DNA from 4 places in the Streptomyces sp. NPDC047706 genome. Region 2 is predicted to be linked to each of the others. Evidence: riboswitches for the same ligand, from Rfam matches in the RefSeq annotation. Region 2 holds a riboswitch; each other region holds the start of a gene.
The links. A riboswitch is a leader RNA that binds a small molecule or an ion and turns the genes downstream of it on or off. The one in region 2 is predicted to bind cyclic di-AMP.
Positions count from the first base shown of each region.

Region 1: linked by a shared signal. The riboswitch ahead of ACGF8A_RS29455 (peptidoglycan DD-metalloendopeptidase family protein) and the one ahead of ACGF8A_RS18530 (transglycosylase family protein) in region 2 are both predicted to bind cyclic di-AMP.
Region 3: linked by a shared signal. The riboswitch ahead of ACGF8A_RS27365 (transglycosylase SLT domain-containing protein) and the one ahead of ACGF8A_RS18530 (transglycosylase family protein) in region 2 are both predicted to bind cyclic di-AMP.
Region 4: linked by a shared signal. The riboswitch ahead of ACGF8A_RS31660 (M23 family metallopeptidase) and the one ahead of ACGF8A_RS18530 (transglycosylase family protein) in region 2 are both predicted to bind cyclic di-AMP.

Region 1 is NZ_JBIDCW010000030.1:87,390-94,430, forward strand. Features, by position in the region: gene ACGF8A_RS29435 (MBL fold metallo-hydrolase) at 359-1,552, opposite strand; gene ACGF8A_RS29440 (Glu/Leu/Phe/Val dehydrogenase dimerization domain-containing protein) at 1,697-2,875, shown strand; gene ACGF8A_RS29445 (TetR family transcriptional regulator C-terminal domain-containing protein) at 2,929-3,546, shown strand; gene ACGF8A_RS29450 (SGNH/GDSL hydrolase family protein) at 3,585-4,370, opposite strand; gene ACGF8A_RS29455 (peptidoglycan DD-metalloendopeptidase family protein) at 4,603-5,580, opposite strand; cyclic di-AMP (ydaO/yuaA leader) riboswitch at 5,585-5,740, opposite strand; gene ACGF8A_RS29460 (tyrosine-protein phosphatase) at 6,313-7,041, shown strand, end outside.
Region 2 is NZ_JBIDCW010000014.1:93,927-100,967, forward strand. Features, by position in the region: gene ACGF8A_RS18510 (exopolyphosphatase) at 425-1,438, opposite strand; gene ACGF8A_RS18515 (DUF501 domain-containing protein) at 1,435-2,034, opposite strand; gene ACGF8A_RS18520 (septum formation initiator family protein) at 2,076-2,552, opposite strand; gene eno (phosphopyruvate hydratase) at 2,663-3,943, opposite strand; gene ACGF8A_RS18530 (transglycosylase family protein) at 4,259-4,954, opposite strand; cyclic di-AMP (ydaO/yuaA leader) riboswitch at 4,958-5,137, opposite strand; gene ACGF8A_RS18535 (transglycosylase family protein) at 5,343-6,473, opposite strand; gene ACGF8A_RS18540 (cytochrome P450) at 6,618-7,041, opposite strand, start outside.
Region 3 is NZ_JBIDCW010000026.1:95,626-102,666, reverse strand. Features, by position in the region: gene ACGF8A_RS27395 (outer membrane lipoprotein carrier protein LolA) at 1-166, opposite strand, end outside; gene ACGF8A_RS27390 (polyprenyl synthetase family protein) at 593-1,603, opposite strand; gene ACGF8A_RS27385 (hypothetical protein) at 1,847-2,200, shown strand; gene ACGF8A_RS27380 (hypothetical protein) at 2,405-2,716, shown strand; partial or broken gene ACGF8A_RS27375 (hypothetical protein) at 2,838-2,948, shown strand; gene ACGF8A_RS27370 (CocE/NonD family hydrolase C-terminal non-catalytic domain-containing protein) at 3,037-3,681, shown strand; cyclic di-AMP (ydaO/yuaA leader) riboswitch at 3,963-4,140, shown strand; gene ACGF8A_RS27365 (transglycosylase SLT domain-containing protein) at 4,144-4,617, shown strand; gene ACGF8A_RS27360 (HAD family hydrolase) at 4,581-5,459, opposite strand; gene fahA (fumarylacetoacetase) at 5,815-7,026, shown strand.
Region 4 is NZ_JBIDCW010000036.1:48,870-55,910, reverse strand. Features, by position in the region: gene lhgO (L-2-hydroxyglutarate oxidase) at 1-903, shown strand, start outside; gene trmB (tRNA (guanosine(46)-N7)-methyltransferase TrmB) at 1,140-1,958, shown strand; gene ACGF8A_RS31665 (PrsW family intramembrane metalloprotease) at 2,001-3,308, shown strand; gene ACGF8A_RS31660 (M23 family metallopeptidase) at 3,412-4,458, opposite strand; cyclic di-AMP (ydaO/yuaA leader) riboswitch at 4,470-4,649, opposite strand; gene ACGF8A_RS31655 (PP2C family protein-serine/threonine phosphatase) at 4,865-6,121, opposite strand; tRNA gene ACGF8A_RS31650 (tRNA-Met) at 6,281-6,354, opposite strand; gene ACGF8A_RS31645 (dihydrofolate reductase family protein) at 6,440-7,041, opposite strand, start outside.

The DNA.
Region 1 (7,041 bases), on a different contig from region 2:
GTCCCTCCGGCGGAACGGCCCGGACGCCTGCGGGAGGACTCCGGGGCCGTGGCTCAGCACGTTAGGACGGGCACGCGGCCGGCAATTGCCCGTGCGTGCACCGCCCATGGCTCCACGGCGCACGGAGATACGGCACCTGTGCGCGGTGAGGAGGATTCCGGCGCACGCAGAGGAAGCCGCGGTGCGCGGCCGCCCCCAATGGGCCGGGCCGACCAGGGCCGACCAGGGGCGGCCCGGCCCACCGGGTTTCCGGGCCGTGAGCCGGGAGTGGCCCGGCTCGCCTACGGCGGTGGCCGCACGGCATTTCGCAGGACGCTCGCGCGTCCGCCGGGCGGCCACCCGCCACCCGCGCCGCCCGCTACCGGTCACCCGCGAAGTCGAGGTCGCCCTGGGCGGCCGGTGTGGCGCCGGGGCCCGGGGTGCGGAGCCAGTGGCGGGCCACAGGTGCCGTGACCGAGCGCCACCAGGGCTCCACCGGGAGCGTGCCGCCCGGCTCGAAGGGCTCGCCGGGCCGGGGCAGCGCCACGGCCACCCCGGCCGCTCCGGCGGCGTCCTTCGTCCATTCGCCGGGCTCGGCGAAGGGGTGCGGGGCGAGGTTGAAGGTCCCCCAGTGGATCGGCAGCAGCACGCCCGGGCCGGCGTCCCCGCCCTGCAGGTCCAGGTGCGACCTGACGCCCTCCTGCGGGGTCATGTGGATGTCCGGCCAGAATTCGCTGTAGGCGCCGATCTGGATCATCGTGGCATCGAAGGGGCCGTAATCGGCGCCGATGTCACGGAAGCCCTCGAAGTACCCGGTGTCGCCGCTGTGGAATAGCCGGTGGTTCTCGCCGGCCACGACCCAGGACGCCCACAGGGTGTGCTGGGTGTTGCGCAGGCCGCGACCGCAGAAGTGGCGCGCCGGGGTGGCGGTGAGGGTGAGCCCGCCGACCCTGGCCGACTCGTGCCAGTCGAGCTCGCGCAGCCGGTCCGCGCAGACCCCCCAGTGCTCCAGGTGGGCGCCGACGCCGAGCGGCACGGCGAACAGCGTGTCCGTGCCGGCCAGCGCCTTGATCGTGGGCAGGTCCAGGTGGTCGTAGTGGTCGTGCGAGATGACCACGGCGTCGACCGGGCCGAGGGCCGTCAGGGGCAGCGGCGCCGGATGCAGCCGCTTGGGCCCGGCGAAGGCGAACGGGGAGCAGCGCTCGCCCCAGACGGGGTCGAAGAGCACCCGCTGTCCGTCGATCTCCGCGAGGACGCTGGAGTGGCCCAGCCAGGTCAGCCGAAGGCCGGTGGCGGGCGGCCGGGCGAGGTCGGCGGCCGTGGTGGGGTGCACCGGCACCGCACCGTGCGGGGTGCGGCGGTTGCGCGCGTCCCTGTCGAAGTAGGTCTTGGCGAACTCGAGCGTGGAACCCGAGGGCCGGATCCGCGAGGGCCCGCCGGGGTTCTGGAACACGCCGTCCTTGAAGTGCGGCGATCTGCGGATGCGTGCCATGCGCTCGCCGCTCGGCTCCACGCCGAAGGCCGCGGGCTGCAGCGCGCGGAGCCCGGAGCTCAGGGAACGGGAACCGGCCACGGTACCTCCAGGTGGAATCGGTGAGAACTCCATTATGGTCCGCCCCACCGACACCACTCGCCGCCCGGCCCCATACTGACTCGTGATTCAGTATGGGGGGTCTGTGCACGAGCCGGGAAACCCCTGCTGCCACGAGGAGCTTCCGTGACCACCCCCCTGCTGTCGCTCACCTGGACCGACCACGTCACCGGCCGCCGGGGCTTCCTGGTCGTGGACCGTCTGGTGCGCGGCCTCGCCAGCGGCGGGCTCCGGATGCGCGCGGGCTGCTCGCTGGACGAGGTCGCCGGGCTCGCCCGCGGAATGACGGTGAAGGAGGCCCTGCACTACGACCCCGAAGCCCGCTACGTCCCCCTCGGCGGCGCCAAGGGCGGCATCGACTGCGACCCCCGGGACCCGGGCGCGTACGGACTGCTGGTGCGGTACCTGCGCGCCGTGCGGCCGTACATCGAGACGTTCTGGACCACCGGCGAGGACCTCGGTCTCAGCCAGGACCTGGTGGACCGGGCCGCGGCCGAGGTGGGGCTGGTCTCGTCGATCCAGGCCGTGTACCCGCTGCTGGACGACGAGGTGGCGGCCCGCGGCCGGCTCGCCGACGCCTTCGCGGTGCGGGTGGACGGGATCGGGCTGGGTGAGCTCGTCGGCGGCTGCGGGGTCGCGGAGTCCGTGCTGGCAGCCCTGGACCGGGCAGGCGTGCCGTACGCGGGCACCCGGGTCGCCCTGCAGGGCCTGGGCACCATGGGCGGCGCCACGGCACGTTTCCTCACGCGCGCGGGCCTGACCGTCGTGGCCGTCGCCGACGTCAGGGGCACGATCGCCAACCCGGCGGGCCTCGACGTCGACGCGCTGCTCGCCGCGCGGGACGCCTACGGCACGGTGGCCCGCTCGGCGCTGGGCCCCGGGGACCGCGAACTTCCCGGCGACGCCTGGCTGGCCGCCGACGCGGAGGTGCTGGTGCCGGCCGCCGTCTCGTACGCGGTCGGTGTCGCGGACCAGGACCGCGTCACCGCCCGATGGATCGTCGAGGCCGCCAACATGCCCGTCGTCCCGGAGGCGGAGGCGCTGCTCACCGCGCGCGGGGTCACGGTGCTGCCCGACGTGGTGGTCAACTCCGGTACGAACGCCTGGTGGTGGTGGACGCTGTTCGGCGACATCGGCGCGGACGCGGACGAGGCGTTCGCGTACACGCGGCGCGCGATGCGCGCCCTGACCGACGTGGTGCTGGCACGTGCGGAGGCCGACGGGAGCACGCCGCGTGCCGCCGCGCACGCCGTGGCCGCGGACCGGCTGCCGCTGCTCGCGGAGCGCTTCGGGTCGTACCGCTGACGGGAGGGTCACCGCCCGGCCACCGGCCGGACGTGGCCCGTTAGGGTGACGGGGTGGCGAGAGTGCGGTTGACCGTGGCGGAGCGGCGCGAGGAGTTGTTGCGCGCCGCCGTGGAGCAGATCGAGGCACGGGGCGTGGCGGCGGTGCGGATCGCCGATGTGGCCTCCGCGCTCGGTGTGAGCAACGCGCTGGTGCTGTACCACTTCTCGACGAAGGAGAAGCTGGTCGCCGCCGCGTTCGCGTACGCCGCCGAGGACGATCTCGCCCATCTGGGCAAGCTGCTCGGGCGGCGCACGACGGCCCTGCGCCGGCTGCGGTCGGCGGTGCGCTGGTACGCGCCGACGGGCCCGGCCAAGGGCTGGCGGCTGTGGATCGAGGGCTGGGCGGCGGCGCTGCGCGAGCCCGCGCTGCTGGAGGTCACCCGGGACCTCGACAAGCGGTGGAAGGCGGCGATCACCGAGGTCATCGCCGAGGGTGTGGCGGCCGGCGAGTTCCGCTGCGCGGACCCCACGGGCGCGGCCCTGCGCCTGACCGCCCTGCTCGACGGGCTGGCCGTGCAGATCACGTCCTACGCGGGAGCGGTGTCCCGCGCGCGTGCCCAGGAGTGGGTGGACGAGGCGCTGGCCCGGGAACTGGGGCTGACGGAGGTGCCGACGGCCGGGCGGCGCTGAGCCGCCGGCACTTCCGTCGCGCTTGTCCGGTGGACGCCTCAAGCCACGGACGCGATCCGCGTCTTGATGTCGTCCGGCGACAGCATCCCCTTTGCTGTGACGTGGTCACCCGAGGACTGACCGCGCAGCCGCCGGCCGATCCACGGCACCAGGTACTCACGCGCCCAGTACACGTCGTCCCGGCGCACGTCGAGGGTGCCCCGCGGCGGAAGCGGCGGCCAGGGCTGCTCCGGGTCGGCGGGGACGGCGAGGCGGAGGGCCTGACCGGCACGCAGCGCCACGCGCGTGTGCCCCTCGGGAGACAGGTGCAGCCGGTCGTGGTCCCAGGCTCGGCGGTCCTGGACGGACTTGAGCGACCACAGGTCGAGCACCGGGCAGCCGTACCGGTCGGCGATGGCCCGCACATGGCCGTTGTAGGTGGCGATCTTGCCGCGCAGATGCCTGAGCACGGGGACGCCCCGGGTGTCGAAGCCGGTCGTCACCAGGACGGTGCCGACGGCGGCGGTCAGCGCGGCGACCGCCCTCTCGAAGCGCTCGGCCACGTCGTCCGGGTCGGTGCCCGGGCGGATGATGTCGTTGCCGCCGGCGCAGAACGACACCAGGTCCGGCGCGAGTTCGACGGCCCTCGGAACCTGTTCGGCCACGATCTGGTCGAGCAGCCTGCCGCGCACGGCGAGATTGGTGTACTGGAAGTCGCCCTCGGGGCGGCGGTCCGCGAGCAGTACGGCGAACCGGTCGGCCCAGCCGACGAACGCCCCGTCGGGGCCGGGGTCGCCGACGCCCTCGGTGAAGCTGTCCCCCACCGCCACGTACGACCCGATCACTGATCTGCTGTCACTCTTCGAATCGTCTGCCACGTCGGGACATGATTCCCCTTCGAATGTGACCTACGCGACCGTAGGAAGGGGTTGACGGACGGTGAGAAGGGCCACGGTCAAAGGATTGGTCAATTGCGGAATAGAGCCGCAGGCCGGAACGGCCGCGGACTCCGGACGCACCGAGGGCCGGACCCCGGGGTTCGGGGTCCGGCCCTCGGTGGCGTGAGCGGCGCGTGTGTCAGCCGATCGCGACGCCCTTGGAGGCGAGGTAGGCGACCGGGTCGACGTCCGAGCCGTAGTCCGGCGTGGTGCGGATCTCGAAGTGCAGGTGCGGGCCGGTGGAGTTGCCGGTCGAACCGGAGAGGCCGATCTGCTGGCCGGCGGTCACGCTCTGGCCGCTGGAGACGGAGAGCGAGGACAGGTGGGCGTACTGGGCGTAGTAGCCGTCGGCGAGCTTGATGACGACCTGGTTGCCGTACGCGCCGGCCCAGCCCGCGGAGACGACCGTGCCCGCGCCGACAGCCTTCAGCGGGGTGCCGGTCGGCGCGGCGAAGTCGACGCCCGTGTGGTAGCCGCTGGACCACATGCTGCCCGCCACACGGTAGGCGGTACCGACGCCGGCGCCGTCCACGGGGGCGGAGAAGCCGGTGGAGGTGGCGGTGTCCGCGGCCTGGGTGGAGGCCGGGGCCTCGGACGTGTTCGCCGCGGCTTCGGACGCGTTCGAGGACTGCGACGCCTCGGTCGTGGCCGGCGATTCGACCGGGGCGGAGGGAGCGGCGGCGGAGGACGGCGCGGTCGACTGCTTGCCGCCGCTCGCCGCGGCCTTCGCGCCGATCGTGAGCTTCAGACCGGGGTGGATGAGCGACGGGTCCTGGCCCACCGCCTCACGGTTGTCCTCGTAGAGCCGCTGCCAGCCACCGCTGACGTTCTGCTCGTCAGCGATCTTCGAGAGGTAGTCGCCGGCCTTCACCGAATACGTCCGCGCACCGGCCTTCTTGGCGGTGGACTGCTTTGCGGCGGACTGCTGCTGCACTGCCGTCTTCTGGACCGGGACAGACTGGACGGCCTTCTCCGCGGCGGACTGGGGAGTGGCGGCGTGGGCGACGGCGGCCCCCATCAGCGGGAGGGCGAGTGCGGCGCCACCGGTTCCGGCGACGGCGATGGAACGGGCGAAGCGCTGGGTCTTCGGACGGCGGTGCTTACCCTTCGCGGGCATGGCGAATTCCTCTCCGGCGCCTGCGAGGTGAGCTGTCGGGTGCGGACTGGAGATGTCCGGCCGCGTCGGGACGAGGCTTTACCCCGAGCCGTTCCGGGAACCGGAACAGGCAACTACCTGTGGGTCCCCCGCTCCTGCCGAACACGGGTGGGTTTGCGCGGGCACCGGGCGGCGGCAGGATTAGGCGTCCGCCCGGATCGGTGTGGAACGTAAGCGACCACGACGCAACGGGACAAGCAAGAGGTTCCGCCGGAACGCCGTTTTCGTGATCCGTTCACCCGAATTCCGGTCACACTCCGTGCATCGGAGGGCGTGTGATTTCCGTAAACGCCCTTGAAAGGCATGTGAATTACACATGCGTGACAGACGACTCTCGGTCACGGATATGACGCTGCTCACGTGACCCTGCTCCAGGTTTCCTTATTTCAGACAGAGTTGGAATGAAGAGCTCAATTCGGGCAGATCACCCATACGTGACGCGGCGGGAAAGCAGTCGCATTCAGGGGCCGAGGGGCTCTTCGGGATGCGACCCGCATCGCGGCATGAAAGCATCCCGCACATTTCGCCCGATTCTCCGCATTCGTACCGCTCTGTCGCGTGTACGGCTCGCGGGGGCAGATCGTGCTCCCCTGACCGCCTCAGAACAACTCATGGCCGCGGGAATCCGTGTCGTATCGTCAAGACGTGCCCGTCGACGAGCCGCGCCGGCGGGGCCGATGGGAGGGAGCCCCCGTGACGCAGCACGTGCCGTCGACCGAGCCCGAACTGGCCGGAGTGCGCAACTTCCGTGACGTGGGCGGACTGCCGACGGTGGACGGGCGCCGGGTGCGGCAGGGAGTGCTGTTCCGCAGCGGCCACCTCGCCCACGCGACCGCGCAGGACGCCACGTTCCTCGCCTCGCTGGGACTGCACACGATCTTCGACTTCCGCAACGCCGCGGACCAGAAGCTGGAAGGCCCGGACATCGAGCTGCCGGGCGTGCGCAACGTCAACCTGCCGCTGACCGACCCGGCGGACGGCGCGGAGTTCTGGAAGATGGTCCGGGACGGCGACGTGGAGCAGCTGCGGGAGGTCCTGGCCGACGGCAGGGCCGCGGACCGGATGGTCACCTCGTACCGCATGATCGTCAAGGAGCGCACCGGCGAGCACTCCCAGGTTCTGCACGCGATCGCCGAGGACAGCGTCCCCGCGCTGATGCACTGCGCGGCGGGCAAGGACCGCGCCGGGCTGTCGATCGCCGTCACGCTGCTCGCGCTGGGCGTGGAGCGCGAGGCGATCCTCGCCGACTACCTGGAGTCCAATGCCAAGCACCGCCGCTACAAGGTGCACCGGGGCGGCAGCTCCGACTCGGCCTACTCCGCGGAGATCATGGAGCTGCTCAGCCCGCTCTTCGACGCGCGTGCCGAGTATCTGACGGCTGCGTTCGAGACCATCGAGGGGACCTGGGGAGACGTCGACACC
Region 2 (7,041 bases):
CGGAGCGGCGGCCGGAGGGTCTCCCGCCACGCCCACACGCGGGTCGACCTGCTCGTCCGGCGCCGCCGGCCGGTGACGCACCGAGCCCGCGCCGGCCGTGACCCGTACCGTCACCGGTCACCCGCACCGTCACGCGGTCGGCCACTCCGGCCCTCCTGCGGGCCGCTTCCCGCACGGCTCCGGTCGGCGCCGCCCTCGGCATCGTCCCCGGCCTCGGGGTGTGACGGCCGAGTCCGCCGCGGCACACCCGTACCACGAAGGCCACGTCCGTCCAGCCGGCCCCACCACGGCTACGGCGGCGACGGCGAGGAGTGCGGCGGAGTCATCGTCCTCCTCTGCGACTGACGGACGGCCGGCGCGGGCCGGGACGAACGGCCCCGGCTCCTCATCACAGGGAACCGGGGCCGTCGCGCGTTCCGGGTGCTCATCCCCGATCGCGTCCCGCCCCACCGGGAAAGGAGACGGCGTCGCGCGCGCCCCGGGCCGGCGCCCCGCCCGCCGCCGCGTGGAAGGCGATGCCGTCGAGGATGTCGTGCTCGCTCACGACGACCTCCTCCGCGCCGGTGCGTTCCATGATCGAAAGAAGGACGAGGGCCCCCGCGGCGATCACGTCGACACGCCCGGGATGCATGGACGGTACGGCGGCGCGCTCGGCGTGGGTGGAGTGCAGGAGCCACTCGGTGATCTCGCGGACCCGGTCCCGGCCGATCCTGGAGTGGTGGATGCGGGCCGAGTCGTACTCGGGCAGGTCCTGGGCGATCGCCGACACCGTGGTGACCGACCCCGCCAGCCCCACCAGCGTCCTGGCCTCGCGCAGCGGCACCGTCTCCTCGGCCAGGTCGAGGGCGGCCTCGATGTCCGCCCGCATCGCCGCGATCTGCTCCTCGGACGGCGGGTCGGAGACGACCCCGTCCCGGACCAGGTGACGCTCGGTCATCCGGACGCAGCCGACGTCGACCGACCGGGCCGCCCGGACATGGTCCTCGCCGACGACGAACTCGGTCGAACCACCGCCGATGTCCACCACCAGGTAGGGCCGGTGCAGATCCGTCCGGCCCGCCAGCTCCTTCGTCGCGCCGGTGAAGGAGAACTCGGCCTCCGCGGCGCCGGTGATGACCTCGGGCTCGACGCCGAGGATGTCCACGACCCCGCGCACGAAGTCGTCCCGGTTCTCGGCGTCCCGGGATGCGGAGGTGGCGACGAAGCGGACCCGTTCGGCGCCGTGCTCCTTGATGATCGCGGCGTACTCACGGCAGGCCGCGAACGTCCGCTCCAGCGCCTCGGGGGCGAGCCGTCCGGTGCGGTCGACGCCCTGGCCGAGCCGCACGATGGTCATCCGGCGGTCCAGATCGACCAGTTCACCGGTCGCCGGGTCCGCGTCGGCCACGAGCAGCCGGATGGAGTTCGTACCGCAGTCGACGGCGGCCACGCGGGTCACTTGCCGACCCCCTCGTTCGTCTCGTTCGTCTCGTTCGTCTCGTTCATCTCGTTCATCTCGTTCGCCGCCTCGTTCGTCTCGTCCGCCACGGTCACGCACGCGCCCTTGCGCCACCACTCCGGCAGCAGCGCCAGGGCCTCGTCACCGAGCGGGTTGACGCCCGGCCCCGCGGCCAGGCTGTGCGCGACGAGCACGTGCAGGCACTTCACCCGGTCCGGCATGCCGCCAGCGCTGGGGAAGCTCTTCAGCTCCTCGATCTCGTCCCGGCGCCGGATGTAGTCCTCGTGGGCGGCGCGGTACGCGGCGGCGAGCTCCGGGTCGGTCTCCAGCCGGGCCGTCATCTCCTTCATCACGCCCTCGGCCTCCAGCGTGCCGATGGCCGACGAGGCCCGCGGGCACGTCAGGTAGTACAGCGTCGGGAAGGGCGTGCCGTCGGGCAGCCGGGGGGCCGTCTCCACGACGTCCGGCTGCCCGCACGGACACCGGTGCGCGATCGCGCGCAGTCCGCGCGGCGGCCGCCCGAGCTGCTGCTTGAAGGCCTCGACGTCGGCGTCGGTGGGCTCGGTGCGCGGGGTGGGCGGCGGGGGCGTTTCCATACCTGTCTCTCTGTTACGTTCACCGGCCGGAGGCGACCGGCTCAGCGGTGGGCGGCGTCGGACTTGTCGACCCCGTCCCAGACGTTCGCGTACCAGGGGCGGTCGGCCGTGCCCTGGTCGGAGCGGGACTGTGTGGCGGCGTCCGGGTCGATCACGATGTAGCCGGTCTCGCCCGGCATCACGTAGTGCAGCCGCTGCCGGATCTGCTGCTCCGCGTACGCGTCGTCCTGCCAGCGTGCCTTGAGGTCGCGCAGTTCCTCGACCCGCGCCTCGGCCTGCTGCTTCTGCCGGCGCAGATCGTCGATCTCGGCGCGCTGGGCGACGTACTGCCTTATCGGGTAGGCGAGCGCGACGACCAGTGAGCAGACGACCAGGGCGAGCAGGGCCGCGCGTCCGGTGAGCCGGGAGCGGCGGGCCTGGCGGCGGGTCTGGGAACGGTAGACACGGGCCGCGGTCTGCTCGCCGAGCAGCCTGAGCCTGGTCGCGGTGGAGAAACGGTCGCGTTCCTTCACGGCCATCTGGCTCTCGCCTCCCCATGCCTGCGTGGTGCACACGCGCGTACGTCCCCGCACACGGTACGGGACCGGGTGCGGGGACGTACGTACGACGCTTCCTACGAGGGCGTCGCTCAGCCCTTGAAGCGCGGGAAGGCGCTGCGGCCGGCGTACACCGCGGCGTCGTCGAGGATCTCCTCGATGCGCAGCAGCTGGTTGTACTTGGCGACGCGCTCGGAGCGGGCCGGGGCGCCGGTCTTGATCTGGCCGCAGTTGGTGGCGACGGCGAGGTCGGCGATGGTGACGTCCTCGGTCTCGCCGGAGCGGTGGGACATCATGCACTTGAAACCGCTGCGCTGGGCCAGCTCGACGGCGTCCAGGGTCTCGGTGAGCGAGCCGATCTGGTTGACCTTGACCAGCAGGGCGTTGGCGGCGCCGTCCTCGATGCCGCGGGCCAGGCGCTCCGGGTTGGTGACGAACAGGTCGTCGCCGACGAGCTGGACCTTGTCACCGAGCTTGTCGGTGATGGTCTTCCAGCCCTCCCAGTCGTCCTCGAACAGCGGGTCCTCGATGGAGACGAGCGGGTACGCGTCGACGAGCTCCGCGTAGTACTCGGTCATCTCGGCGGCCGTGCGGTCCTTGCCCTCGAAGGTGTAGACGCCGTCCTTGTAGAACTCGGAGGCGGCGACGTCGAGGGCCAGGGCGATCTGCTCGCCGGGCGTGTAGCCGGCTTCCTTGATCGCTTCCAGGATGAGGTCGAGGGCCTCGCGGTTGGAGCCGAGGTTCGGGGCGAAGCCGCCCTCGTCGCCGAGGCCGGTGGCCAGGCCCTTGCCCTTCAGGACCTTCTTCAGCGTGTGGTAGACCTCGGCGCCCCAGCGCAGGGCCTCGGAGAAGGACTCCGCGCCGATCGGGGCGATCATGAACTCCTGGATGTCCACGTTGGAGTCGGCGTGCGAGCCGCCGTTCAGGATGTTCATCATCGGCACCGGCAGCAGGTGCGCGTTGGGGCCGCCCAGGTAGCGGAACAGCGGCAGGTCGCTGGCCTCGGAGGCGGCGTGCGCCACGGCGAGCGAGACGCCGAGGATGGCGTTGGCGCCGAGCGAGCCCTTGTTGTCGGTGGCGTCCAGGTCGAACATCGCCTGGTCGATGAGGCGCTGCTCGGTGGCGTCGTAACCGACCAGCTCCGGGCCGATCTGCTCGATGACGGCGAGGACGGCCTTCTCGACGCCCTTGCCGAGGTAGCGGTCGGGGTCGCCGTCGCGGAGCTCGATGGCCTCGAAGGCGCCGGTGGAAGCGCCGGACGGAACGGCGGCACGACCCGTGCTGCCGTCGTCGAGGCCGACCTCGACCTCGACCGTGGGGTTGCCTCGGGAGTCCAGGATTTCCCGGGCTACGACGACGTCGATGGACGGCACGAGCATCTCCTTCGTGGATGTGACGCGGTTTAGCAGGACCGCAGCGGCTCTGCGAGACGAGCCTAACCGGCTCCGTGCGATCGGCCAGCCGGTCGCCCATCTCGTGGACGGAACCGAGAGTAAATTGTTTCCGAACGAAACAAAGACGCCGATGCCCAACGGTGACACAAAAAGCCCCGCCCCGGCGCGTACGGGGGAACACGCACCGGGGCGGGGAGCCCGTGAGGACGGGGGGAACCCTCACGGGAGCCTGAGTGGCCTCCGGCGTGGAGGCCACTCATGTGAGGGCGCTGAGGGTCGGCTGCGAGTCCCCTCTTACTTCAGGTGCAGCTGCTGGCCCGGGAAGATGAGGTCGGCGTCCTCGACGATGTCCTTGTTCAGCTGGAACAGCTTCTCCCAGCCGCCCTTGACGTCGTGCTCGGCGGCGATGGTGCTGAGGGTGTCACCCTCGACGACCTTGTACTCGCCGTCGCCCTTCTTCACCTTGTCGCCGGTCGGCGTGGTCACCGTCTCCTTGGCGGCCGGACGCTCCTGCGAGCGGGACGCCGGCTGCTCCTCGGTCGCACGCGTGCTGGTCTCGGTGCTCTGCTGAGTGTTCTGCTCGGCGCTCTGCGAGGAGCCGCCGCCGGTGTACGCGGCGTTCGACAGGCTCTTGCCGCAGACCGGCCAGGCGCCCTTGCCCTGACCCGCGAGCACCTTCTCGGCGATCTGGATCTGCTGCTCCTTGGAGGCCTGGTCGGCCGTGGAGGCGAACTGGGTGCCGCCGTACGCGGCCCAGGTCGAGGCGGAGAACTGCAGACCGCCGTAGTAACCGTTACCGGTGTTGATGGACCAGTTGCCACCGGACTCGCACTGCGCGACGGCGTCCCACTCGGAGGCCGTGGCGGCGGAGGCGCTGCCGGCGGCCATCAGCGGCGCGGCGACGGCGGCGGCACCGGTGACGCCGACCGCGGCGATCGCGCGAACGGTCCTGGACGGACGACGGTGCTTGCCCTTGCTGGAAAACAGCATGGTCGATCCCCTCACCGACGCCTGCGAGGTGAGCTGTCGGGTTCGGGCCGGTTGAGTTGCCCGGCCACACCTCCCCGGGAGGCGCGGCTTCACCCCGAGCCGGTTCCGGCGCTGAGTCTCCTCAACTGCCGGGCCCGGCACTTACCTTGGGTCCCCCGCTCCTGCCTACGGCGCTTGACGCGACGACTGTTCCCGGGCGGCCGCTGGCAGGATTCGGCGTTGCGGCGACCGGGGCTCGCGTTGACGAGCGGTCATGACCGTAGACAGGCGATCGACGGAATTTCAAAGACGATCAGGGCTTCTGAGACTCATCCCACACTTTCGCCAAAACGGACATTCGGCTCGAAGTGTGACGCGAACTCCCGCTACCCCCAGGCCGATTCCGGGCCTACCCGCCGGCCGGCTCCGCGCCCACGTTGAGCTCCTGACCGGGGACGATGTGGTCGGGGTCGGCACCGAGGGCACCCTTGTTCCCGGCGTACAGCGCGGCCCATCCGCCTTGCACGTCAAGGGAGTCGGCGATGCTCCAGAGACTGTCGCCGTCCCGGACCGTGTACGAACTGTCGACGGCCGCACGGGTGCCGACGGCTCCGCGCGAGGCGTGCCGCCCGGCGGACTCGCCGACCCGGCTGTCACCCTCGTCCGCGCTGCTCCCACGGTGCTTGCCGGTGCCGAGGGCTCCGGTGTCGGTGAGGTTCGAGGTGCTCGGCGTGCTCGAAGGCACGTCGAAAGACGGGGAATTTGAGGGTGTTTCGCCCGATTCATGAGATTCACCGGAGCTGGGGGATCCGCTGGAATCGGGAGAGGTGGATCCGTCGGTCTCCTGCGGAGCGGAACCGCCGGACGGGCCGGACTGACCCGATTCACCGGATCCACCGGGTTCGCCGGATTCAGTGGAGTCAGTGGAATTCGTGGGGTTTGCCGGATTCGACGACCTCGTGGAATCCGTGGGCGCACTCGAACCGTTCGACTCATCGCCGCCACCGGAGCCGCCGGAACCGCTGGAGCCGTCCGCATGGCCACGGCCGGACGAGTGGGACAGGCCGAGCGAGTCGGACAGACTTCCCGAACCGCCGGATCTCGCGTGCGACGGCGTACTGGAGGCGTCATCGGCCACCCCTGTGTCGACCGCGGCCGACTCGGTGTCCACGTCGAGCCCCACCAGCGGCCCACAGGTCGCCCACGCGCCGACGCCCTGGTCCGCGAGGACCTTCTCGGCGACGGCGATCTGCTGCGAACGGCTGGCCCGGTCCGCGCTGGTGGCGTACATGAGGCCGCCGTACTTCTCCCAGTCCTGCTGGGAGAGTTGCAGCCCGCCGTAGTAGCCGTTACCCGTGTCGGCGCTCCAGGAGCCACCGGTCTCGCATTCCGCGACCCGGTCCCAGGTCGTTCCGCCGGCGGCGCTCGCACCGGTGGCGCCGAGGAGCGGGATGGCGATGGCGGAGCCGGTCACTCCGGCCGCGACGACGAGAGCGGGTGCCTGGCGGGGGCGACGGTGACGACCGTTCCCGGAGAGCATGCGGGGACCTTTCGCGCGACAGCGGGGACCTGCGCGGCGGGTGAAGCAGGGGGCCGCGCTGATGGGTGAACGTATAGGCAGACGATCACTTGTCACAAGTTAATGCCGCACAGATCACGTGAAGATCACATAGTTGAAAGTGCGTCACGTTTCCTGCGCAGGCGTGAACTCCACCGGCAGCGTCCGCAGCCCCCGCATGATGAGCCCCCCACGCCACCGCAATTCACCCGGATCCACCGCGAGTCGCAGGTCCGGGAGGCGGGTGAGGAGGGTGGCGAGCGCGGTCCGCCCCTCCAGACGGGCCAGCGGCGCGCCCAGGCAGTAGTGGATGCCGTGCCCGTAGCCGAGGTGCTGGTTGTCGCGGCGCGCCAGGTCGAGGGTGTCCGGGTCCGCGAACCGCTCCGGATCCCGGTCGGCGGCGGCGAGTACGACGAGGACGGGGTCGCCGGTCTCGATGTCCTGGCCGCCGACGGTGAGCGGCTCGGTGGCGAACCGCCAGGTGGCGAGCTCTACGGGCCCGTCGTAGCGCAGGAGTTCCTCGACGCCGGTCTCGAGCAGGGCCCCTTCG
Region 3 (7,041 bases), on a different contig from region 2:
CGGGGCTGCCGGAGTCGGCGAGAGCGGGGACGAGCCCGATGGTGCCCGCCGCGAGCCCCAGGACCGCCGCCGGGACGACGTACCGGGCGGCCTTGCGCCGCCGTGCCGCGCGCTGTTCGTCCGCGTCGGCCACGGCCGTGGTGTCGTCGGATTCGTACGGTGCCATGTGTGCCTTACCTCCGTCGTAGGCGGCGGCTGTCTCGTCGCGTCCTCGCACGGGTCCCACCTGAGCCGCCATTCTCACCCGGATCGGTGAGGAGTGGTGTGTTCCGTGTTCTCCATATGACCAAATCCGGCGGCATGAAGCGTCAGACCCGGGAGCCAACTCCGTGTACTGCTGCGGTATGACACGACACGACGGCATCTCCCCCGACCCGTAGGGGTACGACGGGGGGTCACAAGTACTACGGGGGTGACGAGGCCGGACGGCCGGCCCTCGATGCCCGGCCCGGCGACCGGCCAGAGGGCACGCACCAGCATCAGGTACCGGCCCCACAGCCCACAGCCCACAGCCCACAGCCCACAGCCCACAGCCAGACCATGCCCCGGTCGGACCCTGCCCCGCTCGGACCACGAGCCCCCCGGAACGGAACTACCCGGCTCGGTGCACCACGGCGTCGCACAGTTCCGTCAGCGCCGCCTTCGCGTCGCACTCGGGCAGCGGGGCGAGTGCCGCCCGCGCCTCCTCCGCGAACCGGACGGTGTCCCGCCGAGCCTGCTCCAGCGCCGGATGCGCACGCAGCGCGGACAGCGCCTCCGCGTGCCGGGCGTCGTCGGTGAGGTCGGAGGCGAGCAGCTCGCACAGCGCGACGTCCTCGGCGAGCCCCAGCCGGGCGGCCCGCTCCCGCAGGCGCAGCACGGGCATCGTCGGGATGCCCTCCCGGAGATCCGTGCCCGGTGTCTTGCCGGACTCGTGCGAGTCGGAGGCGATGTCCAGTACGTCGTCCGCGAGCTGGAAGGCGACGCCCAGCCGCTCCCCGTACTGGGTGAGCACGTCCACCACCGACTCGTCGGCGCCGGACATCATCGCGCCGAACCGGCACGACACCGCCACGAGCGATCCCGTCTTGCCGGCGAGCACGTCGAGGTAGTGCTCGACCGGGTCCCGGCCGTCCGACGGCCCCGCGGTCTCCAGGATCTGACCGGTCACCAGCCGTTCGAACGCCTCGGCCTGCACCCGTACCGCCTCGGGCCCGAGGTCGGCCAGGATGTGCGAGGCGCGGGCGAACAGGAAGTCTCCGGTGAGGACGGCGACGGAGTTGCCCCAGCGGACGTTCGCGCTGGGCACCCCGCGCCGTACCGCGGCCTCGTCCATCACGTCGTCGTGGTAGAGCGTCGCGAGGTGGGTCAGCTCCACCACCACGGCGGAGGGCACGATTCCGGGCGCGTACGGGTCACCGAACCGGGCGGCGAGCATCACGAGCAGCGGCCGGAACCGCTTTCCGCCGGCACGCACCAGATGCTGCGCGGCCTCCGTGATGAACGGGACCTCGCTCTTGGTGGCTTCGAGCAACCCTTCCTCGACAGCCGCCAATCCGGCCTGGACATCGGCTTCCAGAGCCTGGTCCCGCACGCTCAGCCCGAACGGCCCGACGACGGTCACGAGGGGTCTCCTGTCTGCTGGTGTCTACTGGCGATTACGCGGAATGTCGATAGGTCGCTGCCTTCACTCAAGTCAGCGTATCCGGTCACGTTTCGATCACCGAGGCCGCCCACCGTTACACCTCAGGCGGTATCGGATCACGGCGGGTATGTTTTTGATCAGTTGATATGAGCAGATATTTATCGACTCAGCCGGAAGAGGTGCCCCCAGCCCCGCACCGCCGTCGCCGCCGGACCTGAGAGCATGCCGCCGTCCGGCGACGACCGCGCCTTCCCCGTCCGACCCCGGCGCCTGCCCACCCTCTCCCGCCTCGAGGTCCGGGAGCGCTTCTCGTTCCTCGGCGTGCAGGCCGTCCCCGTCCCGCACGCCGCCGGCACGGTCACGAACGGCGGCACGGGCATGTCCACCACGAAGGGCGGCACGGACATCTCCACCGGAACGGATGCTTCCGTCTCGGTCGCCCACGGCACCCTCGCCTGTCCGGTCTCCGTCGCCGCCGGCCGTGTCCCCGGCTTCCACCCCGCCGTGCTCCGATCCGGCATCCCGATCGCCTGCGGGCCCCACGCCATGGCCATGCCCGCCACGGCGACGACCTGAGCTGGCCTGGGCCTGATCGGCGCGGGCAGCGGGCTCCTCACGCCCTACGCGGCCACCACGGGCGGCAGACGCCGCCGCACGCACGCCGGCTTCCCCCTCAGCTGCACGGCCATCGGCATCGGCGCCTCCACGGGCTCTTTGGTCACGGACCGGCCGGGCGGGCGCGAGGGCCGGCACCGGGGCCTCTGGGCTCCCGCGACCGGCATGACGTTCGGCCTGGTCCAGTACTTCATCGGCAGCCGCCACCTGGCCGGGCGCAAACGCGCGACGGAGTGCGCGCTCCCGCCGCGGGCGACACGCCGTGCCGTCCGCCCGGTCACCACGGGGCCGGCACTCGCCGTCGCGCTCGCGGTGCCGGTCGGGGCGTACGACTCGCCGACCAGGGGCCTCGTGGTCGCCCTGCTCCCGCTGGTCTCGATCGCGACCTGCGTGGTCCTCGGCGGCCTGCCCACCCTCGTGATGGCCCTGCCGCCCACCGGACCCCGGCTGCGCCGCACGACGCTCCCGGTCCGCTGAAGCCATCCCTGGGGTCACACTCACGCGCATCCGTACGTCCTTCCCCTGCGAGACGACTCATCAGGACCTCCGTATCCCGCTGCCCGACGGAACACGGTTGTACGCGCGCGTCTGACGCCCGATCACCGGCGAGCCCGTACCCGCGCTCCTGGAGTACCTCCCGTACCGCCTGACCGACTGGACCGCGCGCCGCGGACATCAGCGCCACCCCTGGTACACCGGCCATGGCTACGCCTCCGTCCGCGTCGACGTGCGCGGGCACGGCGACAGCGAGGGCGTCCCGACGGACGTTGTGATGGACCTCTCCGCGCGCGAGGGGCGTGACCGGGTCACGCCGTGGGGCCCCAGGAGCCACCGAGGACGTCACCTTCGAACTCAGCGGCATCGGGTACGCCTTCCCACCCGGCCACCGCATCCGCCTCGCCCTCTCCTGCGCGCACCGGCCCTGGATCTGGCCCCAGCCGGACTCGTCATTTGGCTTCACCGTGGACCCCTGCGGCAGCGCTCTCGAACTGCCGGTACGCGCGCGTGCCGTGGCCCCGCCCCTCACCTCCGACGAACCGGAGCAGTACGGGCCGCTCGGCGTCGCCCACCCGGCCACGCTCGACGAACCGCGCCCGGAGCGGCTGGCCGTGCGGGACGTGGCCAAGGGGGATCGGCGGCCGGAGGCCGACCCGCGCTGCGGCGGCACGCGCATGTACCCCGACGGCCTGGAGTTCACCGAGGACGCGCTGGAGACGTACACCGTCCGCGAGGACGATCCGCTGCCGGCCCGCAGCCGCTCGGACTGGCCTATCCGGCAGCACCGCCCGGAGTTGGCCTGGGACACGACGATCCGCACACGGTCGGAGACCGCCTGCACGGCAGAGCATTCTTTGACCTTGAATAGGGTGATTTGCACCGATAGCGCCGAAGTGGTCTTCCATCGCGCGCGGGAAAAGCGAATTCCACGGACCGCCAGTTAACTAGGATTTGGGCTTATTGCCCGCTTTGCCATTCTTCTGCATGCGCGTGACTTGGCTCACTCGGGCAGCTTCACGATTTCCTTACACGGACCCCGCGACCCGCCTTTGCACACGGCCGAGTTGGCCGTTGCCGAGCGCAAAGGATCAAGAGGGCCAAACAGGCGATTCGAAGATCAAATCCTGTGATAGGTGAAATCGCCACTTGTTTCGGACATGTGCTCTCGCATACGTTCCCGGCCAGTCGGGCGGAACGCCGAATCCTGCCGCCGCCCGAGCCACCCATGACGGACTCACTCACCGCACGGCAGGAGCGGGGGACCCAGGTGGATCGCCGGACCGGAGGCCGTACCGCACGGCACACCGGAACGGCTCGGGGTGAAGTCGCACTCGCAAGAGGCGGCCGGGCACCTCCCCGCCCGAACCCGACAGCTCACCTCGCAGGCGCCGGAGAGGACAGTCCCCATGACTGCAAACGGTCAGCACAGTCGCACCGCCCGCATCGCCCGCAGGCTCGCCGTCGCCGGTACCGGCGCCGCCCTGCTCGCCCTGCCGCTCGTCGGCGCCACCACCGCGTCCGCCGCCACGCCCACGGCCGTCAACTCGGTCAAGACGTACCCGAACAACCTGGACGGCTGGATCCGCCAGTCGCTCGACATCATGGAGCAGCAGGGGATCCCGGGCTCGTACAACGGCATCTACCGCAACATCATGCGTGAGTCGTCCGGCAATCCGAACGCCATCAACAACTGGGACTCCAACGCCGCCAAGGGCACCCCCTCCAAGGGCCTGCTCCAGGTCATCGACCCGACCTTCGCGGCCTACCACGTGCCCGGCACCGCCTACGACCCCTACGACCCGGTCGCCAACATCACCGCCGCCTGCAACTACGCGGCCGACCGCTACGGCTCCATCGACAACGTCTTCGGCCCGTACTGAGCCTCGGCCAGCAGCCGTTCGAGGACGACGGCGACGCCGTCGTCCTCGTTCGACAGGGTGATCTCGTCGGCCACCGCCTTGAGCTCGGGGTGGGCGTTGGCCATGGCGACGCCGTGCGCCGCCCAGTCGAACATGGGGATGTCGTTGGGCATGTCCCCGAAGGCAATGGTCCGTTCCGGGCCGAGGCCCAGGTGCCGGACCGCCAGCGCCAGTCCCGTCGCCTTGGTGATGCCGCACGGCTGGAGCTCGACCGTTCCCGGCCCCGACATGGTGACGGTCGCCAGCGAGCCGACCACCGTGCGGGCCACCGCCGCCAACTCGTCGTCGGACAGGGTCGGATGGCGCAGCAGCACCTTGCTGATCGGCGCGCACCACAGGTCGTCGCGGCGATCGATCCGCACCGCCGGCAGCGTGGGGTGCGGCATGAGATACCCGGGCTCGATCAGGGTGAGCCCGTCGACCCCGTCCTGGTCGACGGCCGCGTGCACCTGTCCGACCTCGGCCTCGATCTTGCCGAGCGCGGTCTCCGCGAGTTCCCGGTCCAGCGTGACGGACCACAGCAGGCGGTCCGCGCCGGCGTCGTACAACTGCGCGCCCTGCCCGCACACCGCGAGCCCCCCGCCGCCCAGGAGCTCCAGCAGCGGTCGCACCCTCGGCGCCGGCCTGCCGGTCACCACCAGATGCCGGGCTCCGGCCGCGCAGACCCGCGCGAGCGCGGCGAGCGAACGGTCCGAGACCGTGTCGTCGCCGCGGAGCAGCGTTCCGTCCAGGTCGGTGGCGATGAGGGCGTAGTCGGCGGGCGCGTACTCAGTGCGCGCGGCATATGCGATGGGTGCGGCCATGATCCGAGAATACGGACACCGGACCCGCACCGTTCATTCCCAACTACCTTCACACCGTCTGCTTTTCACCCCCCCACGTGGTGCCGGGAGGACGTACGCCGGGTTCGTCATCCGTGCCCGCAGGGTGCCGCCTCCTGTTGTCAGTGGCCGGTGCGATGCTTGTTCTCACTGCACTGACGGTTCGGGGGCGGTCGTGGCGACGGGTCGGCGGGACGCTCCGGCACGAAGATGTGGAGCGCCATTCAGGACATTCAGTATCTTCAACGCGTTTCACGCACTGCCCAAGACAGGTGCCGCAGTCGTAACGTGATCAGCGACCGCATGGACCGCGCGTACGAAAGTGAGGCAGCACCCCATGCCCCCCTTCGATGTCCCCGAGGGCGACCCCTTCGGTCCGCACAACCTTCCGTACGGCGTGTTCTCACCCGCCGGGTCCGCCGAACGCACGGTGGGTGTCCGCCTCGGCGGCCACGTCCTCGACGCCGGTGCGGCCGCCCTGGCGCTCGGCTCCCCGTACGCCGAGCTGCTGGCCCGCCCGACCCTCAACCCGCTGCTCGCCGCCGGCCGCACGGCCTGGTCGGACGTCCGGCGCGCGCTCACCGCCTGGGTCACGGTGCCGTCACACCGCGAGTCCCTCGCCCCGCTGATGCACCCCCTGTCCTCGGTGACCCTGCACCTTCCGTTCGAGGTCGCGGACTACGTCGACTTCTACGCGTCCGAGAACCACGCCCGCAACGTCGGCCAGATCTTCCGTCCCGACGCCGCCGACTCCCTCACACCCAACTGGAAGCATCTGCCCATCGGTTACCACGGCCGCTCCGGCACGGTCGTCGTCTCCGGCACCGACGTGGTCCGCCCCTCCGGGCAGCGCAAGGCCCCGGCCGACACCGCGCCGGTCTTCGGTACGTCCGTCCGGCTGGACATCGAGGCCGAGGTCGGCTTCGTGGTCGGCGTCCCGTCCGCGATGGGCACGCCGGTGCCGCAGTCCGGCTTCCGCGACCACGTCTTCGGCCTGTGCCTGCTGAACGACTGGTCCGCCCGCGACATCCAGGCCTGGGAGTACGTCCCTCTCGGCCCGTTCCTCGGCAAGTCCTTCGCCACCTCGGTGTCGGCGTGGATCACCCCGCTGGACGCGCTGGACGAGGCGCGGGTGGCTCCGCCCGAACGGACGCACCCCCTGCTGCCGTACCTGGACGACTCCGAGGAGGAGCCCGGCGGCTACGACCTGCGTATCTCCGTCGCCCTCAACGGCCACGTCGTCTCGGAGCCGCCCTTCTCCACCATGTACTGGACGGCCGCGCAGCAACTCGCCCACATGACCGTCAACGGCGCATCCCTGCGCACCGGCGACCTGTACGGCTCGGGCACCGTCAGCGGCCCGGCCGAGGGGGAACGCGGCTCACTCCTGGAGCTGACCTGGAACGGCCGCGACGCCCTCGAACTGCCCGACGGCAAGCGCACCTTCCTGGAGGACGGCGACGTCGTGACCATGACCGCCTGGGCCCCGGGGGCCGGCGGGGTACGCGTCGGGCTCGGTGAGGTCACGGGACGTGTCGTGGCGGGGTGAGGTTTACGCGACAGC
Region 4 (7,041 bases), on a different contig from region 2:
GCGGAGCTCCCCCGGCTGCACGCGCTCGTGCAGCGCGGCCGGGAGAACGGCATCCCGGTCCGGGAGCTGGTCGGCGCCCAGATAGCGGAGTACGAGCCGCAGGTGCGCGGCCTCGCGGCGATACACGTCGGCACGACCGGGGTGTGCGACTACGTCGCGGTCGCCCGGCAGCTGGCCGAGTCGTCGGGGGCCGAGATCCGGTACGGCTCGCAGGTGCGGCGTATCGACCGGCGCCCGGACCTGGGGGTCGCCGTACGGACCGCGGACGGTGCCGTGGTGCGCGGGCGGGTGCTGGTGAACTGCGCCGGGCTGTACTGCGACGAGATCGCCCGGATGACCGGGGACGATCCCGGGATGCGGATCGTCCCGTTCCGGGGGGAGTACTACGAGCTGGCGCGGCCCGAGCTGGTGCGCGGCCTGGTCTATCCGGTTCCGGATCCGGCGTTCCCCTTCCTCGGCGTGCACCTCACGCGCGGCATCGACGGCGGCGTCCACGTCGGCCCCAACGCCGTCCCGGCGCTCGCCCGCGAGGGCTACGGCTGGGGCGTGGTCCGGCCCCGCGAGCTGGCCGGGACGCTGGCGTGGCCCGGATCGTGGCGGATAGCGGGCCGGCACTGGCGGTACGGAGGCGGGGAGCTGCGCCGGTCGGTGTCGAAGGCCGCGTTCACCAAGGCGGTACGGCGGCTGCTGCCCGCGGTGACGGAGGAGGACCTGGTCCCGACGCCGGCCGGGGTCCGGGCCCAGGCGGTGCTCCGGGACGGCACGCTGGTGGACGACTTCCTGATCCACGAAGGCGCACGGGCGGTCCACGTCCTGAACGCCCCGTCCCCGGCGGCCACGGCCTCCCTCCCGATCGGCCGTGAGGTGGCCCGCCGCGCGCTGGACGCGCTGGGCCGCGCATGAGCGGACGCACTCCGGCACCGGCAGGCGCGCCGGCCGCCCGCGTGTGCGGCACGGCACCCCACGCCCCGCCCACCCGGCGCACGTACACCCCACGCCCGCCCACCCGCGGCACGCACACCCCACGCCCGCCCACCCGCGGCACGCACACCCCACGCACACAGCGATCTCGCGCCCGCACGCCCACGCCCCCGTACCAGGACCCGCCCATCCCCCGAACCCGTAAAATCGAACCCACTGTGTATGACTCCCTGAACACCCCCGAAGCCCCCCACCCCGCCCCCGACAGCGTCGCCCGGCCGGTGCGGGCCAAGGGGGAGCCGCGTTTTCCGGACGGGCCCAAGGCGGATCCCGCCGGGTCGCACTTCGAGCGCCGGATCCGGAGTTTTCAGCCACGGCGGAGCCGGGTGACCTCGGGGCAGGCGGACGCGTTGCAGCGGCTGTGGCCCAAGTGGGGGCTGGACATCGACGGCTCGCGGGTCCTGGACCTGGCCGAGCTGTTCGGCAACGACAACCCCGTCGTGCTGGAGATCGGCTTCGGCATGGGCGAGGCGACCGCCCGGATGGCCGCCGCCGACCCGGACACCAACATCCTCGCCGTGGACGTACACACCCCCGGCCAGGGCAACCTGCTCAACCTCGCCGACCAGAGCGGCACCGGCAACATCCGGGTGGCCAACGGCGACGCCATCATCCTGCTGCGCGAGATGCTGACCCCCGACTCGCTCGACGGGCTGCGCGTCTTCTTCCCCGACCCCTGGCCCAAGAAGCGCCACCACAAGCGGCGGCTGATCCAGCCGGAGTTCCTCACCCTCGCCGCGACCCGCCTGAAGCCGGGCGCGCTCCTGCACTGCGCGACGGACTGGGAGCCGTACGCCGAGGTGATGCTGGAGGTGCTCACCGCGCACCCCGATTTCGCGAACACCCGGCCCGACGGCGGCTTCGCGCCACGCCCCGGCTTCCGCCCGCGCACCCGTTTCGAAGGGCAGGGGCTGGAGAAGGGACACGTGGTGAACGACCTGCTCTTCCGCCGCGTGGCTCACGAAGGTCAGCCGTAAAACGTTCCCTCGTTCGATCCTCCCCTCGTTAGGGTCAATGCCGTGGCGACCAGTCCCCCGTACCCGACGAATCCCGGCATCCCCCTCGGCGGCCCCCTGCACGCGCACTGGTGGCACCGGCGGTGGGTGCGGTACGGCGCGCTGATCACGCTGCTCGCGCTGTCCGGCCTGGTGATCCTGGCCCTGGTCCGGGAACAGACCGGCACCCAGGGCTTCCTGGTCGGCCTCGGCCTCGCGGTCCTGCCCGTGCCGCTGCTCATAGCCGTCTTCCGCTGGCTGGACCGGCTCCAACCCGGCCCCTGGCGGAACCTGCTGTTCGCCTTCTCCTGGGGCGCCTGCGCGGCCGCGCTGATCGCCATCGTCGCGAACAGCTTCGCGACCAGATGGATAGCGACCGCGACCGCGGACCCGACCAGCGCGGACACCTGGGGTGCCACGGTCATAGCCCCGGTCGTCGAGGAGTCCGCGAAGGCGGCCGCGATCCTGCTCCTCTTCCTCTTCCGGCGCCGCGACTTCACCGGCATCCTCGACGGAGTCGTCATCGCCGGGGTCACCGCCACCGGCTTCGCCTTCACCGAGAACATCCTCTACCTCGGCACCGCGTTCGGCACCGACCAGCTGGCCGGCCACAGCGGGATCGCCTCCGTGACCGCCGCGACGTTCTTCGTGCGGGTCGTCATGTCGCCGTTCGCACACCCCCTGTTCACCGTGTTCACCGGCATCGGCTTCGGCATCGCCGCGCTCGCCGGGGAGCGCCAGCGGCTGCGCCGCGTGCTGCTCCCGCCGGCGGGGCTGCTGCTCGCGATGGGCATGCACGCCCTCTGGAACGGCTCGGCGACCTTCGGCGACTACGGGTTCTTCGCGGTGTACGGCGGCTTCATGGTCCCCGCGTTCGGGCTGCTGACCTGGCTGGTGATCTGGACGCGGCAGCGGGAGCTGCGCACCGTCCGCGAGGAGCTCCCGGCCTACGTCGTGGCCGGCTGGATCTCGCCGGCCGAGCCGTTCGCCCTCGGCTCGATGCGGGCCCGCCGACTGGCCCGCGAGTACGCGGGCCACCACCTCGGCAGACCGGCCGCCCGGGCGGTCTCGCAGTACGAGGCGTACGCCACGTCCCTGGCCTTCCTACGGCACCGGGGCCGCCGGGGCCGGGCCCGCGCCGACTTCGTCGTACGGGAACGGGAGCTGCTCCAGGAGCTGTGGAGCCGCCGGGAGATCGCCCGCCCGGCCCTGGAGTACGCGGCTCGGATGACCGCCCCGCCGATGCCGGTGCTGATGCCACCGGTGTACGGCTGGGCGCCGGCGCACGGGCACGCGGCGCCCTACCCGGCGTACAACCCGTACCGGTCGTAGGGGCGCGCGCCGGTCTCCGGACAGCCGAAACCGGCCGCCCTGACGTCGGGGGGTCGCCGTCAGGACCGCCGGGGTTCGTGAGAAGCGCGTCCGGAGGAGGCCCTCAGGGGTTGAGGCCCTTGCTCTGCAGCCAGGCCAGCGGGTCGATGCCACCGGAGTCGCCGGTGTGCACCTCCATGTGCAGGTGGGCCCCGGTCACGTTGCCAGTGGCGCCCACGCGGCCGATCACCTCGCCGGTGGTGACCGTCTGCCCGACGCTGACGCCGATCGACGACTGGTGGGCGTACCAGATCTCGGTGCCGTCGTCGAGGGTCAGCACGGTCTTGTAGCCGTACGAGCCGTTCCAGCCGGCCTCGGTGATGGTGCCGCTGTGCACGGCCTTCAGGGGCGTGCCGGTCGGCGCGGCGAAGTCGAGGCCGGTGTGGTAGCCGGACGACCACAGGGCGCCGGCCTGGCCGAAGGTGGAGGTGAGGGTGTACGAGGAGGTCGGCAGCGTGAACTGCTTGGCCAGCGCGGCGAGTCGCTCGGCCTCGGCCTTCTGCCGGGCTTCCTCCTCGGCCTTGGCCTTGGCGGCGGCAGCCTTCTCCTTGGCCTCCTTCTCCGCCTTGGCCGCTGCCTCGGCGGCGGCCTTCTCGGCGGCGGCGACGGCCTCGGCGGCGGCCTTGGTCGCGACCTGCTCCTGCTGCTGCTCGGCCTGCGCGATGATGCGGGCGCGCAGCGTCTCACCGGCGCCGGTGGTGCCTTCCGCGGTGTCCGCGGTGGCCGTGGCGAGGCTGCTGAGCGGGGCACTCGCGGTCGAGGTGTCGGCGGAGTCGGAGTCGTCGGATATCAGCGAGCCGACGTTGGGCAGGTCGGGCATCGAGATCGACACCGGCGGCTTGCCGGTGTTGGCGCTCGCCATGCCGCCCGCGCCGACCGCGGCTATGACGCCGACGCCGAGAACGGTGGAGCTGCGGGCGAGTCCACCGCCGCGCTGCTTGCTGACGCGATGCCGGCCGCGTACGGGGCGGATGGTCTCCGCGGTGGGGTTCCACTCCTCCCACGGGCCCCCGTCGGTGCGCTGTGCGCCGTAGACGAACGTCTCGGTGCCGTCGGCGGTGCGCTGATCCGGCACGAACGGGGCCTGTGGGGCAGGCCGGTTGGACGCCACGTGGGCGTGCTCCTTTCCTTCCTTCTCGCCTACCGGGTTAGCTGACGGGTTCGGAGCAGGAAGGTCTCCTACGCGCGTAAACCAGCCGTGCTTCCACGGCGGCATACGCCCGATTCACCCCAAGATGGTGGTTCCCCGGTTCCCTTGTGCGGCCGGTGAGGGCCTCGCGCGGGATTCGGCGCGTGCGCACGGAGCCGCCTCTTGTGACGGCTGGGACGACCGCGCTGCGTTATCGGACGTTAATAGAACCGGGGCCTGATTTCCAAGCTGTTCCACTTGATCTTTAACGTTTCCTGCCAGGACGTACAGGGCCATGAGCGGCGAAAATCGGGCGAGTTGACCGCCACGCAGAGCGATCTCCACATCTGACCGTGTGTCAGTTGTTATGCGGAGGGCTTCCGTTCGATCACCCGCGGTGACAGTCGCCCTGCGGGCGCCGCACGGCGAGCAGTGCCATGTCGTCGGTGGTGCCGCCCCCGCTGTGCCGGCGGACCTCGTCGGCCACCACGCACAGCAGCTCCCCGGGCCCGCGGAAGGTCCGGCCGGCCAGCCCGGCCACCGGGTCGTAGAAGGCGCCCCGCGCGTCGCGGGCCTCGGACAGGCCGTCGGTGTACAGCAGCAGCGTCGCCCCGCCCGGGAACGGCGTCTCCTGCGCACGGTCCGGCCAGGTGCCCAGCTCGCCCATCCCGAGCGGCAGCGCCGGTTCCTGGGCGGGCAGCGCGCTCACCGTGCCGTCGGCGTACAGCATCAGCGGCGGCGGATGGCCGCGGTTGAGGATCCGTACGACACCGGCGTCGTGCGGAAGCTCGGCGAGTACGGCGGTGGTGAACTCCTCGAAGGCGTCGATGCCGTCCCGCCGTGAGCCCTCGCGCGTCAGCGCCCGCTCCAGCCGCTGCGCGACCGCCGCCAGCGTCGTCTCGTGCTCGGCGGCCTCCCGGAACGCCCCGATGACCACCGCGACCGCCGCCACCGCCCCCATGCCCTTGCCGCGCACGTCCCCGACCACCAGCCGTACGCCGTAACGGCTGTCCTGCACCGCGTAGAGGTCGCCGCCGATGAAGGCGTCCGCCTGGGCGGCCTCGTAGCGCGCGGCGATCTCGAACCCGCCGATCCGCTCCATCGGCTCCGGCAGCACCGCCAGCTGGGCGGCCTCCGCGATCTCCCAGGCCGAGTCGAGGCGGGCATGGCTGCGCCGGACGAGCCGGTTGATCAGCACGGCGAGAGCGGCGACCGTCGCCACCGTGACCGCCTCGGTGAGCGGCTCGACCTCCAGGGCGTCGCCGAACCGGATGTTCATGACCACGACCACCAGGAGGGCCACGACGCCGGTGAGGACCGTGGCCCGGCAGGACAGCAGGGGGGCGGCGATCAGCGGGGCGGCGGTGAACAGGGGGGCGCCGGTGAAGCCGCTGGGGGTCAGGTAGTCGTAGCAGCCGCCGATGACGAGGAGCAGGGCGGGGAGGAGGCGGACGAAGGTGCGGGCGTAGGAGATCGGGCGCTCCTCGGGGGGCGGCACGGGTGGCACCGGGCGGGAAAGCGACGGAGGGCCGCCCCGGCCGCCCCGGCCGGCGGGGCCGGGCGCGGCGTCGCGGGCCGCGTCACCGGGGACGCGGTCGCCGGATCTGGCGTACGGCCGCTCTCCTTCTCCCTCCGCAGGCCGCACTCTCGTCTCCCGTTACGCAGGTCGTCGCACCTGTCCAGGGTTCCTGGAGCGGACGCGGGGGACCAGCCGGACGGGCCGACCGGATGACGGAGGCCGCCGGCGTCCGGAAACGACTCGGGGCCGGAATCCATGATCTGGATTCCGGCCCCGGGCCTTCAGTAGCGGGGACAGGATTTGAACCTGCGACCTCTGGGTTATGAGCCCAGCGAGCTACCGAGCTGCTCCACCCCGCGTCGGTATGACACCAGTGTACGCCATGCGCGGGACGCTCCGCGCCACGGTTTCCGCAGGCCCACGCCGCCAGGACCTGGAGGTCCCTCACAGGGCCAGATGCCGGTTGGGCTCCTTGGCCGCCTCCTCGTACTCCGGAACCACCACCACGTCCACCCCGGCCCCCGCCAGAACCCCGCTCCCGTCGGCCCCCGCCACGAACGTGTCCGGCTCACGCCAGGCCGTCACCACGCGCCCCACCCCGGCGTCGAGGATCAGGCGCGCGCAGGGCCGGGGCCGGGAGGCGCGGTGGGTGCAGGGCTCCAGGCTGGAGTACAGCGTGGCGCCGGGCAGCCGGGGGTCGGCCGCGTCGATCTTGGCGAGCGCCGCCTCCTCCGCGTGGACGACCGGGTCACCGCCCTCCCGGGAGTGGCCCCGCGCGAGCTCCGTACCGTCCTCGGCCACGACCACCGCCCCGACGCTGAACGCCGACTCCGAGGGCGGGCACAGGTCCGCCAGCTCGCAGGCGAGGGCCAGCCAGCGGCGGTCGGCGGACGCGGCGAGGGTGCCGGTGCCGGGGGCGGTGGGCTCGTAGCGCATGAGGACCACGTCCTCGATCCGCCGGGTCTCGACCAGGCGCAGGCGTCCGGACTGGTACCGGCCCGGGCCGAAGAGGCGGGGCGCTGAGGGGTCGCCGACGAAGAGGGGAG